3 regions of the Aquimarina sp. MMG015 genome follow, and region 2 is predicted to be linked to each of the others. Evidence: riboswitches for the same ligand, from Rfam matches in the RefSeq annotation. Region 2 holds a riboswitch; each other region holds the start of a gene.
The links. A riboswitch is a leader RNA that binds a small molecule or an ion and turns the genes downstream of it on or off. The one in region 2 is predicted to bind cobalamin.

Region 1: it holds a riboswitch for cobalamin, as region 2 does, so the genes downstream of both, J8L88_RS07880 (ferredoxin) here and metE (5-methyltetrahydropteroyltriglutamate--homocysteine S-methyltransferase) in region 2, are expected to answer to the same signal.
Region 3: it holds a riboswitch for cobalamin, as region 2 does, so the genes downstream of both, J8L88_RS20535 (TonB-dependent siderophore receptor) here and metE (5-methyltetrahydropteroyltriglutamate--homocysteine S-methyltransferase) in region 2, are expected to answer to the same signal.

The regions. Positions count from the first base shown of each region.
Region 1 covers NZ_JAGJEB010000003.1:267,214-272,475, reverse strand. Annotated here, with positions in the region: gene J8L88_RS07900 (cobyric acid synthase) at 1-923, shown strand, start outside; gene J8L88_RS07895 (histidinol-phosphate transaminase) at 917-1,924, shown strand; gene cbiB (adenosylcobinamide-phosphate synthase CbiB) at 1,915-2,856, shown strand; gene J8L88_RS07885 (AAA family ATPase) at 2,849-3,379, shown strand; cobalamin riboswitch at 3,395-3,598, shown strand; gene J8L88_RS07880 (ferredoxin) at 3,678-4,478, shown strand; gene cobA (uroporphyrinogen-III C-methyltransferase) at 4,481-5,262, shown strand, end outside.
Region 2 covers NZ_JAGJEB010000010.1:53,825-59,086, reverse strand. Annotated here, with positions in the region: gene J8L88_RS17890 (MotA/TolQ/ExbB proton channel family protein) at 195-611, shown strand; gene J8L88_RS17885 (serine hydrolase) at 763-2,088, shown strand; gene J8L88_RS17880 (CDGSH iron-sulfur domain-containing protein) at 2,146-2,382, opposite strand; cobalamin riboswitch at 2,539-2,730, shown strand; gene metE (5-methyltetrahydropteroyltriglutamate--homocysteine S-methyltransferase) at 2,900-5,218, shown strand.
Region 3 covers NZ_JAGJEB010000014.1:17,153-22,414, reverse strand. Annotated here, with positions in the region: gene J8L88_RS20555 (adenosylcobinamide-GDP ribazoletransferase) at 1-706, opposite strand, end outside; gene J8L88_RS20550 (hypothetical protein) at 771-1,064, opposite strand; gene cobT (nicotinate-nucleotide--dimethylbenzimidazole phosphoribosyltransferase) at 1,078-2,112, opposite strand; gene J8L88_RS20540 (bifunctional adenosylcobinamide kinase/adenosylcobinamide-phosphate guanylyltransferase) at 2,113-2,616, opposite strand; cobalamin riboswitch at 2,696-2,962, shown strand; gene J8L88_RS20535 (TonB-dependent siderophore receptor) at 3,039-4,991, shown strand; gene J8L88_RS20530 (S41 family peptidase) at 5,074-5,262, opposite strand, start outside.

The sequences.
Region 1 (5,262 bases), on a different contig from region 2:
GCACTATTGAATTACTCGAAGATTGGGAACGAAAACTGATTAAAGGAATTATAATTAATAAATTTCGTGGGGATACAGCTTTATTCATTGATGGGAAAAAGAAATTGGAATCACTCACAAATCTTCCTGTTTTAGGTGTTTTACCTTATGCTAAGGATATAATTATTGAAGAAGAAGATTCTGTTGCGTTGAATCAACGAATTACAACTGCTTCTGATAATAAATTAAATATTGCTGTTGTAAGGCTTAATTATATGTCTAATTATACAGATTTTCAAGCTTTGGAGCAAGAACCATTAATCAATTTATATTTTACTAGAGATGTAGAAGAGTTAAATAAAGCAGCCATAATTATTATTCCAGGGACAAAAAATACTATTGAAGATTTAATTGCCTTAAAAAAAGATAGGTTAGATATTGTTATCAAAAAACGATATACACATATTCCTATAATTGGAATATGTGGTGGTTATCAAATGCTAGGTAAGGTGGTAAAAGATCCTTTTTCGGTGGAAAGTAGTACAAAATTTGAAGAAGGTTTAGGGTTGTTTGATATTGAAACAACTCTTTCTAAAACGAAACAAACCATACAACGTAACTTTCAGTTTAAAGATTTTGCAACATCTTGTGAAGGGTATGAAATTCATATGGGAGAAACTATAGTGCCAAAAAAGAAAGGCTTAAACCATGTTGATGGTAAGGAAGAAGGTTATTTTGATGGAAATAAAAGTTGGGGGACTTACTTTCATGGAATATTTGATAATCAAGAAATAGTTACAGAATTACTACAATTAAAATACCCTAATGCTAAGGCAAAAAACTACAAAGCGTTTAAGGCAGCACAATTTGATAAATTAGCAGATTGGATAGATGAAAATTTAGAAATGTCAACCATCTTAAAAAATAGTTTACAAGAATGTTAAACGGACATGGTGATGATCTTCATTTAATCGAAGGAAAAATTACGCATAACTTTAGTTCAAATGTGTATTACAAAGGGTGCCCTAAAACATTATTGGCGCATATTTCAAAGAATGTTTCTCTAATTCAAAATTATCCTTCACCCGCGGCAAGTGAGTTAAATAAACTGGCGGCTCATAAATTTCAACTCCCTAGTGAACAGTTCTTATTTACCAATGGTGCGACAGAAGCGTTCTATCTTATAGCGCAATTGTTTTCTAATAAAAAAGCAACTATTGTGGCCCCTACTTTTTCGGAATATGAGGACGCTTGTAAAAATTTTCAGCTAGATTATCTGTTAGTTTCTAGAACCGAAATAAAAGATACTGATGCCGATTTAGTGTTTATATGTAATCCTAACAATCCTAATGGAGCTATTTTCTCTAAAAATGATTTAGAGTTTCTTTTTAAACAAAAACCAGAGACTACATTTGTTATTGATGAGGCGTACATAGAGTTTACCAACAGTGTTGAATCCATCATTTCATTAACAAAAAACTACAGGAATTTAATTGTTGTTCGTTCATTAACCAAAACATTTACAATTCCGGGATTGCGTTTAGGATATATCGTTTCAAACACTTTAATCATCAAAAAGCTATTAACTTTAAAAATGCCTTGGAGTGTTAATTCATTAGCGATAAAAGCAGGAGAATATATTTTCAAAAATTATGAAGCATTTCAATTTGAGGCTGCTGAATTAATAGAAGAAACAATCATTTTTAAGGAACAACTTGAGCAATTAGATGGAATGAAGGTTTGTGAAAGCAACACCTCTTATTTTTTAGTTGAATTGTTGCAGAAATCTGCAATGGAGCTAAAAGAATATTTAATCGTAAAACATCAAATCCTGATTAGAGATGCGACAAATTTTAAAGGGTTAACAGGAGAATATATTAGACTTTCTACACAAAGTAAAGAAGCTAATAAGATATTGATTCAAGCGTTGAAGGAATGGATGTAAACCAAATGTACATAGTAGTTTTTGCTTTTGGTTTAGATGCAGTATTGGGAGACCCTAGAAAATTGCCGCATCTTATTGTGGGCTATGGAAATAGTATTGCTCTTGGAGAAAAATGGCTAAATAAAGGTTCATATAAATTCTTAAAAGGTGCCTTATTAACGATTGTATTAGTAGGGCTTTCTTTTACGATACCTTTTCTAATTATTAGATCGTTAAACACGTATGGTTTTAAAATTTTGGCACTTGCTTTTTCAATACTTATGCTGTTTTATTGCTTGGCCAACAAAACATTGATAAAAGAAGGATATGCAGTATTTAATACTTTGAAAAATCAAGGGCTAGAATCAGGACGCAAACGTTTGTCTTGGATTGTGGGACGAGAAACTGATAATTTAAATGAGCAACAAATTAGAGTTGCTACTTTTGAAACCATGTCTGAAAACTTAAGTGACGGCGTTATTGCACCCTTATTTTATTTTTTGATTTTAGGTGTTCCTGGAGCAATGGGGTATAAAATGATCAATACTTTAGACTCTATGATCGGGTATAAAAGTGATCGTTATATACAGTTTGGTAAGTTTGCCGCAAAATTAGACGATGTTGCTAATTATATTCCTGCTCGAATTACTGCACTGTTAATATTAGTTGTTCAAAATAAGTTAAGCGGACTTTCTTTTTTGTTTAGAGAAGGAAAGAAGCATAGTAGTCCTAATGCGGGCTATCCAGAGGCTGCTCTAGCATATGTTTTAAATTGCCAATTCGGAGGACCAAATTATTATCATGGAAAATTGGTTAAGAAACCTTTTATAGGTGTTAATAATCGCGAAATTAAACACGAGGAAATTAAAAGAGTAAGTAAAGTAAATTATGGGGTAAGTATTGTATTTTGTTTATTAATAGTAGGTGTGTTATTAGTATTCCAATATGCATAATTTTCAAAAAAAACATATTATTACCGGGGCTCCTGGGACAGGTAAAACAACATTAATAAACAATCTAAAAAACACCATACCGTGTATGGATGAGGTTTCCAGAAAAGTAATTATTGATGAACAAAAAAACAACAAAAAAGGAACACCTTGGGGGGATATTAATCGATTTACTGAACTTGTGTTTAGGCGTACAAATCAAGAATTATTGAACACTAATACGCTAATTTGTGATAGATCCTTGTTAGATCTAGAAGCTTATTTAACGGTAGAAGATAAGGTGATTCCAGACTACCTAACAGACTTTCCTTATCAAGAAACATATCATAAAATTGTTTTTTTTACGCCAACATGGTTTGAGATTTATTGTAAAGATGGACAACGATTACAGGAATTTGAATATTGTTTAAGATTAGAAAAATCCCTGTTAAAGCTTTATAAAAATAAAGGATTCGAAATCATAATATTGCCTAAATCCTCTCCTCTAGAAAGAACAAAAGTCATTTTAGAAACTATTTACTATTAAATCAAAAATTAACAATACATTTGTGTCGCTTTTGGTTTCTTATTCTTTTCTTTTAAAAGAATATAGAATTAAAAGGGAATTTGGTGAGAATCCAAAACTGTTCCCGCAGCTGTAAGCTCTGCAAAAAGCTTTTAACATAGTAGTCACTGTTTTAAAAAAAATGGGAAGGCGTTAAAAGTAGAGTGAGTCAGAATACCTGCCTAAAGCAAAACATAATATTAACTTTCGGGAATAAAAGTTTAAGTGTTAGATGGCTATTTTGTGGCTTCTTACCCTACTTTCCCCCATAATAATAAGAATGGGAAAAAACATAGCAAATACAAAAGATACTTTTTTCTTTTGTGATGGAGGTTCTTGTCAAAAAGCAGGATCAGAACAAGTTATAAGAGCTGCAAGAGCTTATTTACGTAATAACGAACTTTGGGATACTACACATACAATTAAAACCAGATGTAATGGAAGGTGTGAAGATGCACCCACCTGTATTGTACATCCTGGAGAGTTTTGGTATAAAGAATTAACTGCAGAAAAAATAATTCCTATTGTAAAAAGACATCTCAATAACGAAAACCCTGTCGAAGAGGAGTTATTGTATCAAAAAGGTTGGGAACAACAAGCTTCAAGTAATGAAAGAACTCCTATTAAACCAAAACCTTTTGAGTTAAAAGATGACACGGAATTAGGTGAATGTTATATTACCAAAGGGTTTAGTTCAGATCAATATTTATATCCATTATTTTTGTATCTGTTAGAAAACCCAAAAGGCGTACTCCTATATATAGATGATAAAAACCCTATTTCGTTTGAAGAAATAGATGCAGTAGAGTACTCAAAGCCACACACACTAGAATTGCATACCAAAACTGAGAGTATTGCACTAACTATTGCTGCCGTTCCCAAAGAAAATAAGGAATTACAACAATCAAAAATTTCTAATACAGAATATTTCCATCAAAAAGGAACAGAACAAACTGGTATCCGTTTCAAGAATAAATTTGGAGAAATTTTAGGGAAAATTGAATTTGATTCTGCTCAAAATAAAGCTTGGGAGTATTGTATAAAAATTCAATTACAGAATACAAGTCTAGTTTCAATATAGGCATGAATAGGCATATCTCTATATTAGGATTGGGTTGGTTAGGATTACCACTTGCGTTGAAACTTCAAAAAAATGGATATTCAATTCACGGAAGCACGGCTGAATTAGATGCATTGAAATCATTATGTAAGCATTCATTTCTAACAAGTAGAATAAAAATTGAATCTGATAACATTATAGGAGATTGGGAATCTTTTATAGATGAAACATCGACACTTATTATCAATTTCCCTCCAAAACGGATCGATGATATAGAAACGATACACCCGTTTCAGATCAAACAGATTATAAAACATACGCCTGCCTCTACAAAAGTTATTTTTGTAAGCTCCACGTCAGTATATCAAAATAGTAATAGTCTCATAGATGAAACTGAAGATTGCGTTCCAGAAAAAGCATCTGGTAGGGCGTTAATAAAAGCAGAACAATTATTGCAACAGCATTTTGGTGATAATGTAACTGTTTTGAGATTAGCAGGACTAATTGGACCACAACGTCATCCAGGAAGATTTCTAGCAAATAAAAAACAATTAAAAACTCCTAATGTACCTGTAAATCTTATTCATCAAAAAGATGCTATAGATCTAATCGAGGCAGTTTTGGAAAAAAAATGTTTTGGTGAGATTATTAATGGTTGCGCAGATATACATCCAAAACGAAAAGAATTTTACGAAAATGCAGCTATTAAATTAAACTTGCCGGCACCAGTTTTCGAAACTACAACAAAAGAAAATTTTAAAATAATTGATAATTCAAAATCAAAATCACTACTTAATTTTGAGTA
Region 2 (5,262 bases):
TTTTACTTTTCATAATGTATTTTTGGGCGAATAACCATTTTAATGACCGTTATAACATAATAAAAATGGATGTTTCTCTAGTAAGTATTGATTATGTTAAAAACACAACAAATTTGGTAAACAAGCGCAAAAAAAATATTTCAGAGAATTTAGATACTAGTTTTGAGTATGTTTAATTTAAAAAAATATACACTATGATATCATTATCCATTATTCAATCACAAAATCCAATTCTTTTTTTTCAATTTTTCCAACGTTTAGAGGAAGGAGGGATGTTTTTTATGTTTCCAATTTTAATAATGTTATTACTAGTATTTTTTTTAATTGTTAAAGCAATCATTTCGATTCGTAAAAATCATGTAGGACTTAATAAGAATATTCAATTACTAAATTCGATTGGTCTTTTTTCTGTAGTATGGGGTATGCTTGGACAACTTATCGGTATTGTTGGTATGTTTGACAAAATGGAGGCAATTAGTGAAATATCTTCTGATGTTTTTGCAGGAGGATTAAAAGTATCCGCACTTCCTCCAATTTTTGGTTTTTGTGTATTTATAATTTCTAGAGCGGCTTCTATAGTATTTACTTGGATTAGTAAAGAATCCGAATAAATAACAGTAACCTTACCTACCAAAAATAGTATAACCTCACTAGGTTATCAATATCAAAAACACTTAATAAACATGATGTTATTATAGATCAAAATGTTTTTTGATCAGGTATTAACGTGTGTTATTTTTCAAACAAATAAATAAGATAGATATGATTAGAAAAGTAATAATAACAGTTCTTTTGATAAACATTGTGACCATACAGGCACAAACATTTAATAAATCTACATTAGACAGTTTTTTTGAATTATTGGATGCTAATGATAAAGGTATGGGAAGCATTTCTATTTATAGACAAGGAAAAGAAATCTATAAAAATTCCATTGGTTATCTTGATTTAGCACATAAAACAAAGGCAAATTCTGAGACGATATATAGAATTGGGTCTATTACAAAAACTTTTACAGCAACAATAATCATGCAATTAATAGAAGATAATAAGTTGGATTTAGAAACCTTATTAAGTGATTATTTCCCAAAAGTTTCTAATGCTGATAAAATAACAATTGGACATATGTTGCGTCATCGTAGCGGTTTATTTAATTTAACAGAGGATGAAGATTTTATGAAATGGATGATTGTACCTAATACTAGAAAACAGATGATAGATAGATTGTTGAAAAAAGAAGGGAGTTTTGAACCTGGAGAAAAGACAGCATATTCTAACACGAATTATTTGTTACTCTCGTACATCGCCGAAGAAATTGAAGGTAAAACATATTCAGAAATTTTGCAGTCGAAAATAATACAACCTTTAGGTCTAAAAAGAACTGCTTATGGAAAAAATATTGATACAAGTAACAATGAAGCTCTTTCTTATGTTAAGAATGGTAATAAGTGGGTTAAAATAGAAAAACATACAGATATGAGCGTACCGATAGGAGCTGGAGCAATAGTATCTACACCAACAGAGGTTAATATTTTTTACAATAGTTTATTTTCTGGGAAACTAGTATCAAATGCCTCTTTAGAAATTATGATGGATACATCTACAGGAATGGGAATCGGTCTAGGAGGAGAGACCTTTTTTGGAAAACAAGCCTATGGTCATAATGGAGGTATTGATGGTTTCCAATCCCTTACAATGTACCTGCCAGAGGAAAAAATAGTGGTTTCTTATATAGGTAATGGAGTAGTAATGTCACCAAATAATTGTATTGTAAATGTATTAAAAAGCTATTATGATCAGGATTATAAACTTCCAGTGTTTAATGCACCATTAGAGTTTGCTACAGAAGAATTGGATGTTTTTTTAGGGGTTTATATTAGCAAGTCCTTCCCTTTTCAAATTACTTTTACAAAAGAAAATACAACGTTGATTGCCAGTGCTAAAGATGGTCCTACATTTCCATTAGTTGGATATCAGAAGAATGGATTTAAATCAGATAGAGCAGGAGCGACTATTAACTTTAATACAGATGAAAGTACAATGGTATTAGAGTTAAATGGAAATAAAGTATCTTTTAAAAGAAAATAAATAATATAAAAAAAACCTCTGTTTCTCTAGTTACAATAATAAACAGAGGTTTTTCTATTATTTATGTGATCCATCGCAATATGGTGGGTTACTAGTTAATTTACAGGTACATAAATATGCTTCCTTTGCTTCTTCCACAGTGAAAATAGTTGGAGGAGTGCCTCCAGTTGTTTTATGCGCTCCGTTACAAAAAGGTTGGTTTTCACTATGACCACAGGTACACCAGGCGTAATTTTTATTAGCTTCTAATTGACAAGGAACTGGTGAGTCACCACCTCGTATGTTATTCTCCATAATCTTAATTATTTTGATATTAAAATTATTAATTCCTAAATTAAGATTGATTTTAAATTAAGAATGTTTAAATAATCTTCTTTTAATGCTGTTTTAGGAGTGTCATCAGATTATTTAAAGTATTTTTATGTAGAATTAAAGTTCTTTAGATAAAATTTTATATCAACCAATATAGGTTTTGCTTAATTGTGAATTAATAGGGAATCGTGTGAGAATCACGAGCTGTCGCGCAACTGTAAGTAACCATATAGTTTTTATCAATTTATATCCACTGTTTTATTATAAAAAATGGGAAGGATGATAAAAATGTTATAAGTCAGGAGACCTGCCTATTATTGAATTGACTATGCTTTCGCGAATTGAAGTTTTGGTTAAGTTTGATGCACACTAAAAGGGTTTTTAACTTTTTTTGGTGATATAACTATATGCATTATTTTAATTCTCTTCATTTCTATAAGCACACTAATTTATACAAAGAGCTTTAAAAATTAATATTAATTTTTAAAAGTTTAAAGTTATGCTTACACACAATCTTGGCTATCCGCGTATTGGTAGCGAAAGGGAATTAAAAAAAGTTTCAGAACAATATTGGTCTGGAAAAACTAGTAGGAAGAATTTACTACAGGTAGGAAAAAACATCCGAAAAGAGAATTGGTTATTACAAAAAGAAGCAGGTATAGATTTAATACCGTCTAATGATTTTTCATTTTATGATCAAGTTTTAGATATGTCATTGATGGTTGGAGCGATCCCCAAAAGATATCAGAGCCTATTAGTTAATAAGCTTAGTTATTTAGACTTGTATTTTGCAATGGCTAGAGGATATCAAAAGGATAGTTATGATATTACAGCGATGGAAATGACAAAATGGTTTGATACTAACTATCATTATATTGTTCCAGAGTTTTATAAAAATCAAGAGTTTACCTTGTCTTCTACGAAAGTAATTGATGAGTTTTATGAAGCAAAAGAAATTGGTATACAAACAAAACCAGTATTAATTGGTCCTGTGTCTTATCTGTTATTAGGAAAAGCAAAAGGAGAAAGTTTTGAAACAATTGATCTAGTGGATAAGTTAATACCAGTATATATAGATTTAATAAAGAAATTGGTTTCTTTAGGGGTTGAATGGATACAATTCGATGAGCCTTTTTTAGCACTTGATCTAACCAAAAAAGAGAAAGAAGTATACAAACAAGCATATCTTAAATTAAAAAGCTCTTTTCCGGATTTAAAAATAATGATAGCAACCTATTTTGAGAGTATCCAAGATAATTTAGAATTAATAGCAAATAAACTTCTTATTGATGCGATTCATATTGATTTAGTCAAGTGTCCAGAACAATTAGATAGTGTATTGGATAGTATTCCCGAACGGATACATCTTTCATTAGGGGTTGTAGATGGAAGAAATATATGGAAAAACAATTATCAAGAGTCATTATCATATATAAATAGAGCGAAAGAAAAGAGAGAAGAAAACACTATTTTGATAGCACCTTCTTGTTCATTACTTCATTCACCATGTGACTTAGATTTAGAAGCAAATAATGAGAAATTATCCTTAGAGGTTAAAGACTGGTTATCTTTTGCAAAACAAAAATTAAAAGAAGTAGTTACTTTAAAGGAGGTTACTCTTTTAGAAAAAGAAGATAAAGTATTTGAAGAATTAGAAAAAAACATAATTTCTCATGCGAATAGGAGTAGTTCAGAAAGAATTCATAATTCAGAGGTTGATGAAAAAGTCAAAGCAATTTCGAAGCAGGATATAGTAAGAAAAAATTCTTTTAACCTTCGTAAAGAAGTGCAACATAAAAATTTAAACCTACCTGTTTTCCCAACTACGACTATTGGATCGTTTCCACAAACAAAAAAAGTAAGAAGTTGGAGATATCAATATAAAAAAGGAAATATTTCTTTAATGCAGTACGAAGAATACATAAAAGAAGAAATCATAAAAGTAATTCGTTGGCAAGAAGAAATAGGGTTAGATGTTTTAGTTCACGGGGAGTTTGAGCGTAATGATATGGTAGAATATTTTGGAGAAAAGCTAGATGGTTTTACTTTTACTAAATTCGGTTGGGTCCAGAGTTATGGATCTCGTTGTGTAAAACCTCCTATTATTTATGGTAGTGTAAAGAGACCAAATCCAATGACGATAGATTGGACTTTATTCGCACAATCATTAACTTCAAAACCGGTAAAAGGCATGCTTACAGGGCCTGTAACTATTTTGCAATGGTCTTTTGTAAGAAATGATCAACCTGAATCTATAACTTGTAATGAGATAGCTTTAGCGATAAGAGATGAGGTAAAGGATTTAGAAGATAATGGGATTAATATAATTCAGATTGATGAACCAGCATTAAGAGAAGGTCTTCCTTTAAAGAGTAAATATCATAGTGATTATTTTGAATGGGCAATTCAATCATTTAAAATTGCCTCATCTATAGTATCCAATACTACACAAATACATACCCATATGTGTTATTCTGAATTTAATGATATTATTGATCAAATAGCAAATTTAGATGCAGACGTAATAACAATTGAATGCTCTAGATCTCAAATGGAGTTGTTGGATGCTTTCGCAGATTATAAATATCCTAATGAAATAGGACCAGGCGTTTATGATATTCATGCGCCAAGAGTTCCTCATAAAGATGAGATTATAGAATTAATGCATAAAGCACAAAAATACCTTCCTGTGGATCAATTATGGATCAATCCAGATTGTGGATTAAAAACCCGTGGTTGGGAAGAAACAGAAAAAGCTCTTAAAACTATGGTAGGTGCTGCTAAACAATTGAGGAAAGAAGCGTTACAAGCGGTTTAGTTCTTTTTAGTCAGAAGTAATCTTAATCAAAAAATGGCCTCCTA
Region 3 (5,262 bases), on a different contig from region 2:
GTTGAACCGCACCAGCACAATCACCAGTTTGGCCACCTATCCATTTTTTAAATTTAGCTGCTAGAAACATTTTAGAAAGATACATAGGGATCAATGTAAGAAAGACTAAGGGATTTAGAAAAAACACTAACGGAACAATCCCAAAAAAAGCACTAATCATAAGCATGGAAATACTCATGCTCTTTGCTGCGGGTTTAGCTTTGCTATCTTCGGTATCACGAACATATGGATGGGTAAAAATAAGTGTGGTCGCTATAAACCTACTAAGACTATGACCAGAGATTATAATTAACGGAATATATACGGGAGCTATTTCTCTTAAAGCAGAAAATTTAATCGCCAGTAATAACAAAATTCCAATAGTTCCATAGGTTCCTAATCGAGAATCTTTCATGATCAAAAGAATTTTTTCTTTAGTCCAACCACCACCAAAACCATCGCAAACATCTGCAAATCCATCTTCATGAAATGCTCCTGTTGCATAAATAGTACTAAACATAGAAAGAAGTAAAGAGATTTCTAGTGAGAACAAGAAAGAGAATCCATAGAATATTGAAGCTCCAATTCCTCCAATTAAAATACCCACTAAAGGAAAGTACTTAGAACTCTTACGTAAATACCCTGGATCGTGATTGACCCATTTAGGACAAGGGATTCTTGTGAAAAACATAAGAGCAGTAAAAAATATATGGATCTCTTTTTTCATAAATATTAACTCTTAGATTTTGATGAATATTGATGTTTGTAAAATAGTTTTAAATAAAATACTTTCAGAAATTTATAAAGACGGAGATGAATAATATACTAGCTAGTATTATACCTACTATTCCAATTTTACTTTTCTTTAAAACACTCACAATTCCTAAATAAAAACTTAATAATGAGATGCTTATGATAACTATTTTAAATAATTTTCTAAATGATGCTAGATCATTAATAAAAAGGAAATTTATTTCCTTTCCAGTGATAAGACTATTTTGTATTTCATACATTAACGTATGATATTTATATGTAAAGAAAAAACCAATTGTAGCGATCAATATGGATAAGACTCCTTTTTTCATTTAGAAGTAGGTTTTATTCGTTTGTAGTAACTTCTGCTTCTTCAAAACTAGCCATATTATTTAGGAATGATACCGCAGATTCTAAAATGGGGTATGCAACCGCTGCACCAGTACCTTCGCCTAATCGCATTCCTAGATTTAATAAAGGTGTTTTTTCTAGAAAGTTTAATATTTTTTGATGCCCTTGTTCCTCGGATGAATGTGCAAAAATACAATAGTCCAATACGTTTTTATTAATTGCATTAGCGGCCAATAGGGCAGCAGTTACGATAAAACCATCTATAAGAATGGTCATTTTCAATTCTGCAGCTTTAAGTATTGCTCCAGTAATCATGGCAATTTCGAAACCTCCAAAAGTAGTGAGTGCTTCTATAGGAGAATTGGGATTGTGCTTTTCAAAAACAGTTTTTAAAATCCTTTTTTTTGTTTTAATAGCGTCTCCTTGAACTCCAGTTCCTGCACCGACACACTCCATAATTGGGATCTTTGTAAAATGAGACATCAATAATGCAGCTGCAGAAGAATTACCAATTCCCATCTCACCAAAACCTATTACATTACACCCGTTTTGAAATGTGTTCAAAACGATACGAGACGCTTTAGCAATAGCATTATTACATTGATCTATTGTCATTGCTGGTTCTATTTCATAGTTTTTAGTTCCATACGCTATTTTGGCATCAATTAGCCCCGGAACATTATCAAAATCATGATTTACTCCTGCATCAATAATTTCTAGATGTATCTTATTTTGGATGCAAAATGAATTGATCGCTGCACCACCATTAAGAAAATTATACACCATTTGCTTCGTAACTATTTGCGGGTAAGGATTTACCTCACCTTTTTCTGCGATTCCGTGATCTCCAACAAAAACAAGAATTGTTGGATGTTTTAATTGTGGATTTGTTTTATGCTGTATTAATCCTATTTGCAATGCTATTTTTTCAAGCTTGCCTAAGGACCCAACGGGTTTAGTTTTTAGATTAATTTTATGTTGTATTGCGTTTTCTAAAGACTTATCTAATGGAGAAATTTCGAAATTCATTTATTTTATTTTTACAGGTATTCCTGATACCATTAGTATTGCTTGATCAGCGTGTTCTGCTATATGTTGATTCATCCAACCTTGTAACTCTGTAAATTTTCTACCAATCTCTGTCGAGGCGTGGACTCCCATTCCAATTTCATTGGATATTATGATAATGGTAGCGTTAATTTTTAAAAGTTTATCAAACTCTCCTTTTGCTTGTGATAAAGAAAGTTCAATGTCATTTTTAGTATCAACAAAGAAATTAGTAAGCCATAGAGTTACGCAATCAATAACCACTGTTGTATTATTTTTGATAACTTTTGATAATTCTTTTTCTTCTTCAATAGAATCCCATCTTTCATCCCGATCAGCAATATGTCTATCAATACGTGCTCTATGGTTTCCATCCCAAATTCTAGAAGTCGCTAAATATGTGGGATTATCCGAGAGTTCTAATGCGAGATTTTGGGCATAACTACTTTTGCCTGAGCGTTCTCCTCCTGTTACGTAATACAACATTTGTGGTTTTTAAGAGTGTAAATATACTAGTATTACTAATTTATTTATTAAAGAGAACACATTTTCGAAGAAATATGATACATTCGCGCAGAATTTTGGTTTTAAGACACTTTCAAGTGTTAAGAATTAAAAGGGAATCAGGTGAATAAATTATAAATCTATAATGAATGAATCCTGAGCTGTTCCCGCAACTGTAAACTTTGCCAAATCGAGACTGATTGTTATTTCAGTAACGTAGTAGGCGCTTATTGTTATTTCTTTATAACCACTGTTTCGACATTTTCGGAATGGGAAGGTAAACAATAAGACGTAAGCCAGGAGACCTGCCTAAATTCGATATGTCAAACTTTCGGGATAGAAGTTTAGGTATGGGTAAACTGCATACTTTTTTCCGGTAATTGTAAAATTAAGTCATTTAGGAAATGAACAAAAAAGTGTTTTTTGGGGCTACGCTAATTATGTTAGGAGCTCAGGTTATTTCAGCGCAAGAAGTAAACCAAGAAGAAAAGGTAAACGAATTAGATGAAGTGGTAATTTCTGATTCGAAATTTAAATTAAAGAGAGAACAAAGCGGTAAGGTAATTACTAAAATTAGCTCAGAGGAACTTGAGCGCAGCCAAGGTCAATCAGTTGCTACGGTATTAAACAGAGTAGCAGGAGTTTTTGTTAATGGAAGTAATAACGCAGCAGGAGAACCATTAGGAGTGTATGTTCGTGGTGGACGAAATCGTCAAGTTGTGATTAGAATTGATGGTGTTACGGTAAGTGATCCTACTACATCTGCGGGAGACTTTGATTTAAGATTATTATCAACAAGTCAAATTGAGTCTATAGAAATTTTAAAAGGAGCTTCTAGTACCTTATATGGATCCGGGGCGGCGGCTGCAGTAATTAATATTACTACAAAGTCGGAAAGTAAAGATGCTATTGCTGCACAATTTTCTTCTAGTATCGGTACAAACCAATCACAAGATGATCAAGATTATGATATAAACGAATTTGTAAACTTTGCTTCAATCAATGGAACGATTGGTAAAGTAAGTTATTTAGGTAGTCTTTCTCATCAATCTACTGATGGTTTATCAGCTGCAGAAGATCCTCTTGAATCTACTAGCGGAAATACTTTTGATAGTGACGCTTATAATAAATTTAATGTGTATGCAAAAGTTGGTTATCAATGGAGTAAGAATTTTAAGTTTCACTTTTTTGGAAACTTAGATCAGTATAAAACAGATTTTGATGGAGGAGCAGGATTTGATGCTAATAATCAGTTTAATAGTAGGCAATTAAGAGGTGGTAGCTTTTGGGAAGCTAAATACCCAAATGGAAGTTTTACTTTTGTAGATAGTTATGCATTGGTAGAAAGAGAGTTTAACTCTAGTTTTCCTTCTAAATATGAAGGTAAGATATATACTTTTGATGCTTATAATAAATATAACTTTAATAATACATTATATACTGTAATAGGTGCTAATGGTTCTTATAGTGATTTTAATCTTTTTAGTATTCCATTTGGAAGTGATGATTTTGAACAGACAATCAATGATAATGAAGCTGATTTTGATATTATTGATCCATATGTAAATTTGGTATATGCTTCTAAATTTGGTCTTAATATTAATGCCGGAGCACGTTTAAATATCCATAGTGCCTATGGAAATCATATGGTGTATAGTATCAACCCTTCTTATACATATACTTTTGGAGGAAATTATGTAAAAGGGTTAGCTTCTTATAGTACAGCTTATATTACACCATCGTTATTTCAGTTGTATGATACAGCTTTTTTTAGTGGAAATCCTGATTTAGAACCAGAGGAAAGCACTACTATAGAGGCCGGAATTGAATTTTCTCATCAGAAAAAGGCAACGATAAGTGTTGTGTATTTTGATAGAACATCTGAAAATTTTATCACTTTTGATCCTACCACTTTTGTGAATTTGAATTCTACCGAAGATATTGAAGTAAATGGTGTAGAGGTCGAGGCAAACGCACAGTTCTTAGAAGATAAATTATCTATTAATGCTAATTTTACGTATACTAATATTGATAAGTTAGAAAATAATATTCGTATTCCTGAGAATACTATACAAGCGACTATTGGATATCAATTAAGCTCTAAAACATTTACATCGGTAAGTTATCAAATGAATAGTAAAAGAAATGATACTTTTTTTAATCCAGTGACTTTTGCTTCAGATCCGGTAGAGTTAGATGGTTACGGAATTTTAGATTTCTATATAAGTCATCAATTAATGGATAATCTTAGTATTTATGCAGCTATGAATAATGTTACTAATGAAGAGTATCAAGAGATATTTGGTTTTAGTACGAGAGGTAGAAATGCTCGAATTGGATTTAACCTGAAGTTTTAAAACTTGCATTTTTAAATATAAAAAAGTTCCCAGACATAAACGCCTGGGAACTTTTTTGTTAGTATTTGGTTTGTTTTAATCTTTACTTATCAAAGGTTTTATACATTCTTTCGTAGTCAGGTTGATGCATATTACTGTCTCCCAATTCGCTAAACTCAATATTTTTGTTCTGTATGTTGCTTCGATTACCCAAGATAGCGTTAATAGCAGCATTAAGAAGTGGTTCATCAGGATCTCCAAGTACTCCCAGGTTACTATAGTCCTCTGGATT